DNA from 2 places in the Ornithinimicrobium cryptoxanthini genome. Region 2 is predicted to be linked to the other one. Evidence: riboswitches for the same ligand, from Rfam matches in the RefSeq annotation. Region 2 holds a riboswitch; the other holds the start of a gene.
What was found. A riboswitch is a leader RNA that binds a small molecule or an ion and turns the genes downstream of it on or off. The one in region 2 is predicted to bind S-adenosylmethionine.
Positions count from the first base shown of each region.

Region 1: linked by a shared signal. The riboswitch ahead of NF557_RS15320 (bifunctional o-acetylhomoserine/o-acetylserine sulfhydrylase) and the one ahead of NF557_RS05780 (flavin reductase family protein) in region 2 are both predicted to bind S-adenosylmethionine.

Region 1 is NZ_CP099490.1:3,331,299-3,338,545, forward strand. It holds gene NF557_RS15295 (LuxR C-terminal-related transcriptional regulator) at 387-1,082, opposite strand; gene NF557_RS15300 (ATP-binding protein) at 1,079-2,422, opposite strand; gene NF557_RS15305 (PspC domain-containing protein) at 2,538-3,920, shown strand; gene NF557_RS15310 (hypothetical protein) at 3,917-4,252, shown strand; gene NF557_RS15315 (hypothetical protein) at 4,378-4,644, opposite strand; SAM riboswitch class IV at 4,799-4,919, shown strand; gene NF557_RS15320 (bifunctional o-acetylhomoserine/o-acetylserine sulfhydrylase) at 5,169-6,485, shown strand; gene metX (homoserine O-acetyltransferase MetX) at 6,506-7,247, shown strand, end outside.
Region 2 is NZ_CP099490.1:1,229,496-1,236,742, forward strand. It holds gene NF557_RS05775 (S8 family serine peptidase) at 7-3,822, shown strand; SAM riboswitch class I at 3,911-4,003, shown strand; gene NF557_RS05780 (flavin reductase family protein) at 4,337-4,873, shown strand; gene sfnG (dimethylsulfone monooxygenase SfnG) at 4,877-6,067, shown strand; gene NF557_RS05790 (OsmC family protein) at 6,101-6,631, shown strand; gene NF557_RS05795 (SAM-dependent methyltransferase) at 6,749-7,247, opposite strand, start outside.

The DNA.
Region 1 (7,247 bases), 1.7 Mb from region 2:
GCCGTTTCGACAAAACACCGTTTCGACCGCCCTATTGCTTGCCATGGCCGACAAACAGGAGGTCGGTCTCCGCTCGCGGGGCTCGCACGCCGCCAGCCCACCGCAGCCAGCTCAACCGCCACCGTTTCGACAAAACACCGTTTCGACCGCCCTAATGCTTGCCATGGCCGACAAACGGGAGGTCCATCTCAGCTCGTGAGGCTTGCAAGCAGCCGACACACCGCAGCCAGCTCAACCGCCACCGTTTCGACCTCCCTAATGCTTGCCATGGCAGCCAAACGGATGGTCAGTTTCGGCTCGTGGGACTCGCGCGCAGCCGCCCCCGTCCGAGCCACCCCACAAATGCGCAGCCGCCCCGGTCCGAACTACCCCCAAAATGCGCAGGATCACAGCAGGCGGCGCCCCATCGCCCAGGCCGTGAGCTCGTGGCGCGAGGAGAGCTGGAGCTTGCGCAGCACAGAGGAGACGTGTGTCTCCACGGTCTTGACCGAGATGAACAGCTCCTTGGCCACCTCCTTGTACTGATAGCCACGCGCGATCAAGCGCATCACCTCACGCTCGCGCGCGCTGAGCCGGTCCAGCTCCTCGTCCACCTCGGCGATCTCCCCGGCTGCGGCGCCAAACGCATCGAGCACGAACCCGGCGAGTCTTGGGCTGAACACGGCGTCGCCGTCAGCCACGCGCACGATGGCGCCACCCAGCTCAGGGCCGCTGATCGTCTTGGTGACATAGCCGCGAGCACCCGCCCGGATCACCGCGATCACATCCTCGGCCGCATCGGAGACGGACAGCGCGAGGAAGCGGACGGGCGCACCGGACTCGGTCGTCACCCCGGCACAGCCGGTGATCACGTCGCTGCCGCCTCGACCGTTGCCGCCGGGCAGGTGCACGTCGAGCAGGACCACGTCCGGGCGCTGCTCGCGGATGACGGTCACGGCCGCATCGACGGTCCCCGCCTCGCCCACGATCTCGAGCCGGTCGCCGGAGACCTCGTCCAGCTCGGCGCGCACGCCGGAGCGAAACATCCGGTGGTCGTCGACCAGGACCAGGCGGATGGGGGTGGCGGTGCTCTGACCGGTCATGACTCGGCTCCTCGTGACTCGGTGGACTGTTCGGGCGGTCTCTGTGGGAACTCCTGCGGAGACTGCTCGGGGGACAGCGGCAGCTCGCGGGGCAACGGCAGCTCGAGGCTGACCTCGGTCCCCTGCTCGAGCCGACGCACTCGTGCCGTGCCGCCGTGGCGCTGCATCCGGCCCATGATCGACTCGCGCACACCGAGCCGGTCTGTCTGGACCTCGTCCAGGTCGAAGCCAGCTCCGTGGTCGCGGACGAAGGCCTCGACCGAGCTGGCGCCGACCTCGACATAGGCCGACACCGGCGGGGCTCCGTGCCGCACCGCGTTGACCATGGCCTCCCGCAGCGCGTTGACCAGCGCCTGGCCGTCCGCATCCAGCGGGCGGTCGCCGGTCACGATCACCTCGACCGGCACGCCGTGCAGGTCCTCGACCTCGTGCCCCACAGCAGCGACTGCCCCGGCAAGGGTGGCCGCCTGACCGACGGGTCCGGCATACAGCCAGCTGCGCAGCTCCCGCTCCTGGGCCCGGGCGAGCCGGGAGACCTGCACCGGGTCGTCCGCCCGACGCTGGATCAGGGCCAGTGTCTGCAGCACCGAGTCGTGCAGGTGCGCAGCGATGTCCGCGCGTTCGGTCTCGCGCACGCGAGCGGACTGCTCCTCACGCAGCTCGCGCCACAGACGCGTCAGATAGGGCGCTGCCAGCAGCCCCACACCGACCACCGCCAGCACCACCGCCACGCCGACGTCGCGCAGGTCAGCCAGGCTGCTCCCCTGCGCGCCCAGTGCCACCAGACCAGCGACGGCCAAGCCAATGCCGACCACCAACCTGCCGAGCGCCTGCTGCCGGGTGGCTCCGTGGTGGGCCAGGAGCCGGTCGCGCCCGCCGGTGTCCAGCTGGGACCAGACAAAGACCGCGCCCGTAGTCAGCACCAGCACCGGGATCGTGATGTCCAGGCGCAGGTTGAGGCCCTGCGCCTGCACGAGAGCCAGGCCGCCGAGCAGGATCGCCAGGCCGCCCGCCAGGATCAGCAGCGTGCCGGGATCCGGCGGGAGCAGCCGGCCGCGCGGACGTCCGGACTCGGCTGGCCCCACCCCGCCACCGCTCGCAGGCAGGCCGTCGGCGGGGATCGTCGCCCACAGGAACGCATAGACCAGGGCACCGACGCCACCGACAGCGGTCAGGCCGATGAAACCGACCCGCAGCGCCAACGGGTGCAGCCCCAGGTGGTCCGCCAGGCCACGGCATACGCCCGCCACCACCCGGCCGTCAGCCACTCGTCGCAACGGGGGCCGCTGCCGGTGCGGGGCACTCCCCGTCGGTTGACGTGGCACGCGTGGACTGGTCACTCCCACATCCTCCCCCACGACCGCGCCGCGAACCCCGTCACTCGGGGTGCTCTCAGGGTCCAGTCAGGGTCGACCCTCATAGCGGCAGAGGCGGGTTGGGCGGGACAGTTGAGTCATGACACAGACACCACCCCACGGGGGAAAGTATGGCGGGCACCCCGGCTCGCAGGGCGCGGACAACTTCTTCGCCGGGCTGCGTCGCGTGGACCTGCGCCGCTCCGACGACAACTGGATCGCAGGTGTGTGCTCCGGCCTCGCCGAGCGCCTCGGGGTCGACGCGCTGGTGATCCGCGCGCTCTTCGTGCTGCTGAGCCTGGGCATGGGAGTGGGGGTCCTGATCTATCTGGTGGCCTGGCTGCTCATCCCGAACCAGCAGGAGGAGACTCACATCGAGGCAGGCCTGCGCGACGGACGCGCCGAGTCGATCGTCCTGCTGGTCGTCGCAGTGCTGGCCATGTTCGGCTCCTTCGGGTGGTTCGGCGGGGGCTGGCTGTGGGACCGCGGAGGCACGTTCGGCTGGGGACTGGTCAGCCTCGTGATCTTGGGTCTGGGCGCCTGGTGGCTCTGGAGCGAGTGGTCCAAGCGTGAGCAGCCGGGCTTCTATGGCCAGCGCTTCGCGATGGAGACACAGTCGCAGCACCCGGCACCGCCGTTTGCCGGTGCCACCCAGGCCCCGGGTGACAGTGCCGGCGCAGGTGAGGCTGCCAGCGCGGGCGACGGTTTCGCGGGCACCCCGGCAGCGGCCACCAGCGGCGGGGCCACCGCCTGGGCCGGGCACGGCGGGGTCGCGCCCCTGGGCAGCCCCTCAGAAGGCGGCACCTGGCACCGGCGGGAGCAGGCCCCCAAGCCGCCGCCTGCGCCGCGGCGCCCGAGCCGTCGCTCGGCCGGCGTCGCCGGCACCCTGCTCGGCATGGGCCTGGCGCTGACGGCGGGCGGCGGGTTGGCGTGGGCCGCCGCTGAGTACTCCTGGTCGGTCAACCCCGTCGTGATCGGTCTGGTCGGCGCCCTCGGCGCACTCGGCCTGGTGGTGCTGATCCTCGGGCTGGTGGGCCGGACCTCCGGGTTCCCCGGGTTCCTGGCGGTGGTGGCCCTGCTGGCGACGGCGGGAGCACTCCCGATCGGCGAGCAGTTCGTCGTCTCGGGACGGGTCGGTGACGCCACGTGGAACCTCGGTCCGTCGTCCGACGACCCCGGTCCCTACCGGGTCGGCGCCGGGACCGGCACCCTCGACCTGCGCCGGGTCAGCGCTGAGGAGTTCACCGAGCCGATCGAGGCCAGCGTCTCCTTCGGCAACCTCACGATCCTGGTGCCGGAAGACGTCACGGTGCGGATCGAGGCCGGCGTCGGCATGGGCAGCGTCGTCCCCGGCGACGGCAGACCCGAGTTCGGTGGAATCAATGTCAATGAAGCGATCGTGGTCGGCGACGGCCCGGTCGAGCTAGAGGTCGAGGCCCGCGTGGGCTTCGGTCAGATCCTGGTGGAAGGCGACGGGCGATGAGCAGCAACTGGCACGAGAACAGCTGGACGGACACCACTGAGACAGGGCTTGGCCCAGAACTGGATGACCAGACCACGGGTCTGCACACCAGCCAGGAGCCGACACCAAAGCAGCTCTCCCGGCCCACCGGACCGTCCTGGGGCACGGTTGCCCTCGGGCTGGTGTGCCTGGCGATCGCCGGAGGCGCACTGTTCGTCGAGCTGACCGACGTGGTGCTGGACTGGAGCAACGTCGGTCCGCTGACCCTGGTCGCCCTGGGCGTCCTGCTGGTGCTGGTCGGCCTGGCCGCCCTCCTGCGCAGGAGCAGTGACGACGAGGACCTCGAACCCTGAGAAAAGATGACCCCCTGAGGTGACGAACTCACCGCTGCCACGGGGACTTGGCAGACGGTTGCCCGACGGCCGGTGACGACGCGAGACGTCGTCACCGGCCGTCATCTCGTGCGTCAGGGCGGACGTCAGCCCTGCGACCCGCCTGCCTGCCGGGCCCTGCGGGCATAGCGGTCCGCCTCTCCCAGCCGGACCACCCCGATCATGCTCCAGACCAGCGCGACGACCGCCCACACGATCGCCATCCCCATGCTCTCCCGCGCGACATAGCTGATCAGCATCACGAGAGCGAACGACACCGCGAGCGCGAAGATGACGACCCGCACCGCCTTGGGCCAGCCGTCGAAGGCGCGGACGAGGTCTGAGCGTCCATCGGGTGCGGGCTCGGTTCCCATGCCCAGACGCTACCCAGTCGGCGCCACCGCAGGCGTTCCACCTCAGAATCCTTGCACCGACCCGATCGGCGATCGCATATTCTTCGTATGTCGTCGCTCACGTGCCCTGTTCACCGAATTGACCTCGGTGATTCGGTCTGCTACAAATACCTCAGGTCAAGAGTCCCAACGCCAAGCCCCGGTTCGTTGGGCGGCAACCCTCCTCTCGCGGTGGGGTGCCCCGGGTGATGACCGGGCGGACGTGGCACCGGAGCCACGATCCGCAAGCGCGGGCCCGTCGACCGGTGGGCCCAGTAACGCACGAAGGAGCGCTGCTGTGACCTGTTGCCGAATGCCCAACCGCTGAGTCCGCCACCTCAGACAGCCACGCCCGCCCCCGGGCCGAGTCTGCGCGACTCAGCCGGCGCGACCCCCTGCGCCCCACCGCCCTGCCCCCGCAGGCGGCGCCGCCCACTGCGCGCCACACCTGCCGCGCCCCCGGCGCACCACCGACAGTCCCATCCCGAAACCTCTTGGAGCACACCATGTCCTGGTCCTTTGCCACCCGCCAGATCCACGCCGGTCAGACCCCGGACGCCGCCACCGGCGCCCGCGCCCTGCCGATCTATCAGACCACCTCGTTCGTCTTCGACAACGCTGATGTTGCCGCCGCCCGGTTCAACCTCGAGGATCTCGGCCCCATCTACACCCGCATCGGCAACCCGACCCAGGAGGTCGTGGAGGCCCGCCTCGCCGACCTCGAGGGCGGCGTCGGCGCGCTGCTGCTGGCCAGCGGTCAGGCGGCGTCGACCTTCTCGATCCTCAACGTCGCGCAGGCCGGCGACCACCTGGTCGCCTCCCCCAGCCTCTACGGCGGCACCCAGAACCTGTTCGCCCAGACCCTGCCGCGCCTCGGCATCGAGGTCACCTTCGTGGAGGACCCGACCGACCCCGAGTCCTGGCGTGCCGCGGCCAACGAGCGCACGAAGGCCTTCTTCGGTGAGAGCATCGCCAACCCCAGCGGCCTGGTGCTGGACATCCGCGCGGTGGCCGACGTGGCGCACGAGGTCGGCGTGCCGCTGATCATCGACAACACCATCGCCACGCCCTACCTCACCCGCCCGATCGAGCACGGCGCCGATGTGGTCGTCCACTCGGCCACCAAGTACCTCGGCGGCCACGGCACCGCCATCGGTGGCGTCGTCGTCGACAGCGGCAACTTTGACTACGCCAAGGACCCCGAGAAGTTCCCGCTGTTCAACACTCCGGACGAGGGCTACCACGGCCTGACCTTCGGCAAGGACCTCGGTGTCGGCAACGAGATCTTCGGCGGGGTGAACCTGTCCTACATCCTGCGCGCACGGGTCACCCTGCTGCGCGACATCGGCGCGGCGATCTCCCCGTTCAACGCCTTCCTCATCGCCCAGGGCATCGAGACCCTGTCGCTGCGGGTCGAGCGGCACGTGGCCAACGCCAAGCAGGTCGCCAACTGGCTGCGCGACCACGAGCAGGTCGAGTCGGTGAGCTATGCAGGACTGCCCGGCCACCCGTCATACGAGTTGGCCCAGAAGTATCTGCCGGAGGGCGCCGGCGCGGTCCTGGCCTTCGAGATCGCCGGGGGCCTCGAGGCCGGCAAGGCCTTCGTCTCCGCGCTCGAGCTGCACTCCAACGTCGCCAACATCGGCGACGTGCGCTCCCTGGTGATCCACCCCGGGTCCACCACCCACCGTCAGCTCAACGAGCAGGCGCTGGCAGCGGCCGGCGTCACCCCCGGCCTGGTGCGCCTGGCCGTCGGACTCGAGCACATCGACGACATCATCGCCGACCTGGAGACCGGTTTCCGGGCCGCGAAGGGTCTCTGACCGGAGCTCTGAGCAGCGCGATGACCACAGACACTGTCCGGCCCGGCAGCCGACGGCACACGCTGCCAGTCGGTGACCTGCCCCTGGAGTCCGGGGAGCACCTGCCCGGCGTGCGAATGGCCTACGAGACGTGGGGACGGCTCAACGAGGCCAGGGACAACGCCGTGCTGGTGCTCCACGCGCTCACCGGGGACTCCCACGTGGAGGGTCCCGCCGGGCCGGACAGTCCCACGCCCGGGTGGTGGCCCGGGCTGATCGGCCCAGGAAGGGTGCTGGACACCGACCGCTACTTCGTCATCGCACCCAACGTGCTGGGCGGATGTCGCGGGAGCACCGGCCCATCCTCGCCGGGGCCGGACGGTCGGCCGTGGGGATCCTTGTTCCCCCGGCTGACCGTCCGGGACCAGGTCCGCGCCGAGGCGCTCCTGGCTGACCGGCTCGGCATCCACACCTTCGCCGCCGTGATCGGCGGGTCCATGGGTGGGATGCGCGCGCTGGAGTGGGCCGTCACCCTGCCAGGCAGGGTCAGACGCTGTATGCCGATTGCCACCTCCGCGATCGCCTCCGCCGACCAGATCGGTTGGGCCACACCGCAGCTGTTCGCGATCAAGGGCGACCCCGGCTACCACCGGGGGGACTACTACCCCGGCCCCGGACCGCGCCACGGCCTGGAGGTCGCCCGCCAGATCGCGCACGCCACCTACCGCAGCGCTGCCGAGCTCGAGGACCGCTTCGGCGCCACCGCCCAGCCCGGTGAGGAGC
Region 2 (7,247 bases):
GACACCATGTCCGAGCGCTACGTCATCACAGCCCGTGACCCGGGAGCCACAGCCGAAGCCGATCTGCCCGACGACGTGCGCGTCGTGGCCGCCCTGGACCGGGGGCAGCTGGTCGACGCCGAGCCGCAGAGCGTCCAGGAGCTGGAGGCGCGCGGCTTCCGGGTCAAGCACCTCCGCGACCCGCACCTGATCCGGTTCTTCTCCTACGAGATCGATGCGGAGCGTGGCACCACTCCCCAGACGCCCCCCGAGTTCCAAGACCAGACCGAGTCGGAGGGGGTGAACCACCTGGTCCTGCTGGCTGGACCGGTCCAGGAGTCCTGGCTCGCGACCCTGGCCGAGCGTGGAGTTCGACTCGTGGAGCCCGTCTCGCCGTTCGCCTACTTCGTGCGGGCGGAGGCGGGAACGGTCGCGGGTCTGTCGGCGCTGCCTTTCGTCGAGTGGACGGGTCCGCTCGAGCCGGCCTACAAGGTCAATCCGGTCCTGCTCGGTCTCGAGGACGAGGCCCCGGGGGTGGGCCCCATCGAGGCCCTGGACGTCGGGGTCCTGGCCGACGGCGACATCGCCGCCGTGACCGCCTTGATCGAGACGGCGGGCGGCACCGTCGAGCAGGTGGGACCGGAGACCTCGGACGCCTATGTCAGCATCCGCGCACAGCTGCCCCGTGAGGCGCTGGCGGCGGTGGCCGCACACCCGGACGTGCGCTGGGTCGACGCCATCCACACGCCGCAGCTCGAGGACGAGCGCGGCGCCCAGATCGTGTTCGAGGACCTCGACGGCGCCGCCGCCCCCAACACCGCGCCCAACGTGGGCTATGCGGCAAACCTGACGGCGCTCGGCGCGGACGGCGCAGGGGTCACCATCGCCATCTGCGACACCGGGGTCAGCACCAACGACCCGGCCACGGTGCACGATGACCTGGCCGGCCGGCTGGCCTTTGCCGTCACCGGCAACGGCGGGACGCCCTCAGGCGGCGACACCAACGGTCACGGCACCCACGTCGCCGGCATCGCCGCCGGCGACGGCGGCTCTGGCGACACCGACCCGCAGGGTTTCCTCCTCGGCATGGGCGTGGCCACCGGAGCCATGGTGGGCAGCGTCGTCGCCAACTCCGGGTGGCAACAGCTGGTGGCCACCTCGGCCCAACAGGGCGCGCAGGTCATGAACAACTCGCTGTCCATGAACGGGCCCACCTACACCGCCGACGACCGCAGAATCGACCTCGGCGTGCGGGACGCCGACCCGGCCGCTGCGGGCATCACTCCGCTGGTCATCGTCTTCTCCGCCGGCAACAGCGGACCAGGCGCGACGACCGTGACGAAGTCGACCAAGAACGCCATGCTGGTGGGCAACGCGCTGAACGCCCGACCCGGTGAGGGCGATCCTGCAGACGACATCCGCGGCCTGCGCACCTCGTCGTCACGTGGAGCTGCGGCCGACGGCCGCACGCTGCCACACGTGACCGCTCCCGGGACCGACATCATCTCGGCCCGCAGCGCCGCGAGCGCACGGGTGGCCTACGAGGACACCGCGGGCACCACGCACGCCGACCACACCAGCATGACCGGCACCTCGATGGCCGCCCCGCACGTCGCGGGCGCATCGGCAGTGCTGATCGACTGGTGGCGCCAGAGCCGTGGGGGAGCGACCCCCAGCCCGGCGCTGCTCAAGGCACTGCTCGTGGCGAGCACCGAGCCTGTGGCCGGCGGCACGGACGGCAATGGTGGCACGATCGCCGCAGGGCCGACCAACGATGCGGGCTGGGGGCGCATCTCCCTGGAGAACGCCCTGCTGCAGGCACCGGCCAGCGACCGCGGCCCCAAGATCTTCGTCGACCAGCGCCAGGCGTTCACCGCGACGGGTCAGGAATACCGCATCCGGGTCGCCGCCGCCGACCCGGCACGTCCGCTGCGCGTGACTCTCACCTGGACCGATGCAGCCGGAGCCGTCGGCGCGAGCCCCGCACTGGTCAACGACCTTGACCTGGAGGTGCAGCAGGTCGGGGGCAGCCTCTTCCGGGGCAACGTCTTCACGGGTGCCTGGTCGAACACCGGCGGGACGGCCGACTCGCTCAACAACACCGAGGGCGTCGCCATCCAGAACCCCGCCGGGGTCTATGAGATCTCCGTCGTGGCAGCCAACGTCAGCGCCTCCGCCCGCACCGACATCGCCACCCCGTGGCAGGACTTCGCGCTGGTCATCGACAACGCCGAGGTGCCCGCCGCCGATCCGGTCAGCGTGGTGACCGTCCTCGACCGGTCAGGGTCGATGCAGACCCTCGGCTATGTCGATGTCACGCGCCAGACCTCCCGCCAGTTCATCGACCTCCTCTCGGTCGACGACTCGGTGGGCGTGGTCAGCTTCGGGGACACGGGCCGCGAGGAGTTCCCCGGGACAGGCACTCCACAGGCGATCACGGGACAGCCGACGCGCGATGACGCGATCGCCTCCGTGGACGCGATCGGCTTTGGCGGCTGCACCTTTATGGGCGCCGGCATCGAGCGGGGAGGCGCGATGCTCGGTGCGGCGGGCAGCCGTCGCGCCCTCGTGCTGCTCTCCGATGGATATGACAACAAGGGCTGCGACCCCGGCAACGCGGCCAAGCCGAGCGCGCTCGACGCGGCAGCGGCCCTCCCCGCGAGCCTGCCGATCTATTCGTGCGCGATGGGGCCGGCCTCGGACCAGGTCCTGCTCGCCCAGCTCGCCGAGAACACGGACGGGCGCTACTACTTCATGCCCACCATCGACGACCTCTTCGAGATCTACAACTACATCCGCGGGCAGGTGACCGGTGACGGGATCATCGTCAACGAGTCGTCGGTCGCCTCGCGCTCCGAGGTGTCCGGCTGGGTCGACGGCTGCGCGGCATCGGTGCTCTTCACGGTCGCGTGGCACGACCAGGGGTTGCACTACGTGTCGCGTGAGGCCAGGAAGAACCACGAGATCTCGGTGCGTCTGCGCACGCCGGGCGGGCGCTGGCTGTCGTTCTCCTCAGCGGAGTTCGCCCGCACCGTCGGTGCCGGCTATGTCAGCTTCGCGCTGCAGGAGCCCGAGGCCGGCCAGTGGACCGTGGAGGTCTCGACCCGCCGACGCCAGCACACGGCATACACCGTCGGTGGGTTTGTCCGCAGCCCGCTGCGCCTCGAGGTGGACGCACCGCACTTCGTCGGTGTCGGCCAGCCGATCGGTGTGCGGGCGGTCGTGCGGGACGGCAAGGAGCCACTGTCGGGCGTCAAGGTGCGCACCACGGTGACCCCGCCGCCGCCCTACAAGGTCCTGCTCGACAAGTTCGCCAGGCAGCTGCGCGCGGTGCGCCTGCCTGACGTCGTCGACGGCAGACCCCACCGGCTGCGTGACGACCTGACGCGGCTCTCACTGCTGCGCGACGAGCTCCTGGCCAAGAAGGGCGAGGACATCCTTGCCTCGTCCCAGGTGTCTGTGCCGATGGACGCATCGGGTCGACTCGGGGCGCGCGAACTGGTGGGTCCGCTCGACCCGCGGGCTCGGATCACGTTCCCGGGTGACGACCTGAGGGCGTTCAACCGAAACGTGCACCACGTGGTGGCGGCACCGGGGCTCTCGACCGGCCCGCTGGTCGTCACGCCGGCGGTCGGCCCGCGGCTGCGCGATCTCGGGTGGCTGCTGGACCCCCGGGTGGTGGCCCGCCCGCGCCTCGACGGTGGCTCGACCGGGCGCTTCGGGGACACGAAGCAGTCCGGCAGCTACACGGTGCAGGTCACCGCGGCCGGCTTCAGCCCGGCGTGCGGCACCCGCTTTGTCCGCAAGGACCTGGTGAGCGTGGTCGTCGGCAAGCGCGGCTGACCGCTGGCGCGCATCGGCAGGGTGAAGGAAATTCGCTGACGAGGCGTGGCGTCTTGACAGGGCCGAAGATCCTGTGATTGGGTGTGGCCACCCATCCAGAGCGGCCGAGAGATCTGGCTCGTTGACGCCGCAGCAACCATCCTTGTGAGAGGACAGGTGCTCACGCCAGGATCGATGGAGGAACCGTGCACCAGCACACGACCGAGCACCACCCGCACCTGCGCCGGGCAGTCGACCTGATGCGCCGGGCGGTCAGCGCCTGTTGATCCCAGCGCTGTCCGCCGCCCTGCTTCACCACGCCGTCTCCCGCTGAGCCGCGCCGACCGCCGGCCCGGCTGACCGCGCCAGGGCACCACGCCGTCGGCACCACGCCGTCGGCACCACGCCGTCCGGCCGAACTGCCTGCGCCGTGGGGCCGAACTGCCCCGCGCCACCCCCCGCATTCTCGCGGCGCGCCCCATGGGCCGTGCCTGCTTAGCCTGCCGACGACCGCCGTCGGTGACAGGAGAACCTGATGTCCGCCATACCTCTCACCCGGGTCCGTCCGGACCCGACCACGACCGATCTGCGAGCCGCCTTCGGGCGGGCCGCCTCCAGCGCCTGGGTGATCACCGGCTCCGGTGAGCGAGGGCCGGTCGGCTTCACCGCGATCTCGATCGTCTCGGTGTCCCTCGCCCCGCCGCTGGTGTCCTTCAACATCTCCAAGAGCTCTTCCTCGCTCGTCACGATTGCGCACACCGGTCGTGCGGCGCTGCACCTGCTCGGGGAGGACCAGCTGCCGCTGGCCGAGCGCTTCGCCCACGACCGGGCCAAGCGCTTCGTCGACGACGACGTCTGGCACTTCGACGACCACGGGCTGCCCGCGATCCGGGGCGTCGCCAGCCGGCTGGTCACCCGCATCCACGACCTCGTCGACGCCGGTGACAGCTTCGTCGCGATCGCCCGCGTCGAGCACGCCACGACCTCCACCCGGCGGCCCCTGGTGCACCACGCCGGGAGCTATGCCGCGCTCAGCCCGCAGACCCCACTGACTGCCCCGAACGGAGCCTGACCCATGACCGACACCCCCAACACCACTGCCACAAACGCCCCGACCACCTCGGCGAGCGCGACCCCGCTGGGAGCCCCCGGCAGCGACCCGCTGTCCTTCGCCTACTGGGTGCCCAACGTCAGCGGCGGCCTGGTCGTCTCCAACATCGACCAGCGCACCGACCACACGCCGGACTACAACCGCGAGGTCGCGCGCACCGCCGAGCGGGTGGGGTTCGACTATGCGTTGACGCAGGTGCGCTACCTGGCGTCCTACGGTGCGGACGCCCAGCACGAGTCGGTCTCCTTCTCGCTCGGGCTGCTCGCCGCCACCGAGCGGCTCAAGGTCATCGCGGCGGTCCACCCAGGCCAGTGGCCGCCGACCGTGCTGGCCAAGCTCGCGGCGACGGCGCAGGAGCTGCACGACAACCGGTTCTGCCTCAACGTCGTCTCCGGCTGGTTCAAGCGGGAGTACACCGACCTCGGCCTGCCGTGGCTGGACCACGAGGAGCGCTATCGTCGCGCTGAGGAGTTCATCGAGGTGCTGCGCGGCCTGTGGACGCAGGACGGGTTCACCTTCCGCGGCGACTTCTATCGCACCCGTGACGTCACCTTCCGGCCGACTCCGCGCCAGCAGCCGGAGGTCTTCCAGGGCGGCAACTCGACGTCGGCCCGCGCGATGGCCGGGCGGTTGTCAGACTGGTATTTCATGAACGGCAACACCGTCGACGGCGTGGCCGAGCAGGTCCGCGATGTGGGTGCCCAGGCGGCTGCCAATGGACGCCGGGTCCGCTTCGGGCTCAACGGTTTTGCGGTCGTGCGTGACACGGAGGCTGAGGCCCGCGACGTCGTCGAGGAGATCATCGCCAAGGCCGACGCGGACAAGGTCAACGACTTCGGCAACGCCGTCAAGCAGGCCGGTGCCGCCACCTCCGACAAGAAGGGGATGTGGGCCGACAGCCAGTTCCGGGACCTCGTGCAATACAACGACGGCTTCCGCACCGGGCTGATCGGCACGCCGGACCAGGTGGCGCAGCGGATCGTGGACTACAAGCTGGTCGGCGTCGACCTGCTCCTGCTCGGCTTCCTGCACGTCCAGGAGGATGTCGAGCGGTTCGGCACCGAGGTGATCCCGCGGGTGCGCCGCCTCGAGGCCGAGCTTGGCCTGCGGCCGAGGGAGTATGCCGAGCCGCACCTGCTCGAGCCGGTGGGCTGACTGGTGGCGACGGTGGGTGTGGCTGGAGTGGGTGTGGCTGGAGCGGGTGCCGCCGGAGCGGGTGCTGCCGCGGCCCTGCGCGAGCGGCAGCGGCCCCTCAAGAAGGGCTATCAGGACGAGCCCGCGTCGGCACTGGTGCCCAGCACCGCGACGGCGACGGTCGACCAGGCGGGGCTCACCGCCACCGTCTCGACCTGGGCCGGTGACGTCGTGGCGGGACTGCACCCTGCGGCCGGTGGCGATGGGACGCAGGCCTGTTCTGGCGACATACTCCTGCAGTCGCTCGTCGCCTGCGCGGGGGTGACGCTCTCGTCGGTCGCGACCGCGCTGGGTGTCGAGCTGCGCTCGGCCTCGGTCACCGCCAACGGCACGTGGGACGCCCGTGGCACGCTCGGCGTCGACCGGGAGGCTCCCGTCGGCCTGACCGCGATCGAGCTGGTGTTTGACCTGGACACGGACGCCGAGGAGTCGAAGGTGGCACGCCTGCTGGAGCTGACCGAGCGCTACTGCGTCGTGGCGCAGACGCTTGCCGACCCGCCCGAGGTGACCTTCCGGCATACCTGATCGGCGCGCGCCGACCCGAGTCCGGTCTCCTCATCAACCTGGGCACCGTTGCGGCACCTGTGCGATAGCTATATCTGTCGCACAGGCGCCGTAGGCGTGCCCAGGTTGGGGGAGTGATCAGGGGCGAGCCTCGATGACCATGTTGAAGTCGTTCTCGGCGGCCCGGCGGATGCTGCGATAGCCCGCCTCGGTCAGCACCTCGCGCAACCTGGCCTCCCCTGCCTGCGCCCCGAGCGCCAGCCCCACCGGCTGCGACAGTGAGTTGGGTGTGCACATGAAGGTCGAGGCCGCGAAACCCAGCGCAGCCATCGGGATCGTGACCAGGGTCGTGGCCAGGTCGTCGGCGGCCAGGGGCTCCACCAGCACCAGGGTGCCGTCGTCGGCGAGGGAGCGTCGTGCGTGTGAGGCCGCGCCGACGGGGTCGCCGAGGTCGTGGAAGGCGTCGAAGAAGGTGATGACGTCGACGTCGCGGTCCTGATAGCCCTGGCAGAAGTCGACCGCGAACCGCACCCGGTCCGAGACCCCGGCCTCCGCAGCCCGCTCGGTCGCTGTCTCGATCGACTCGGGGTGCACGTCGTAGCCGACGAACTGCGAGGCGGGATAGGCCTGCGCCAGC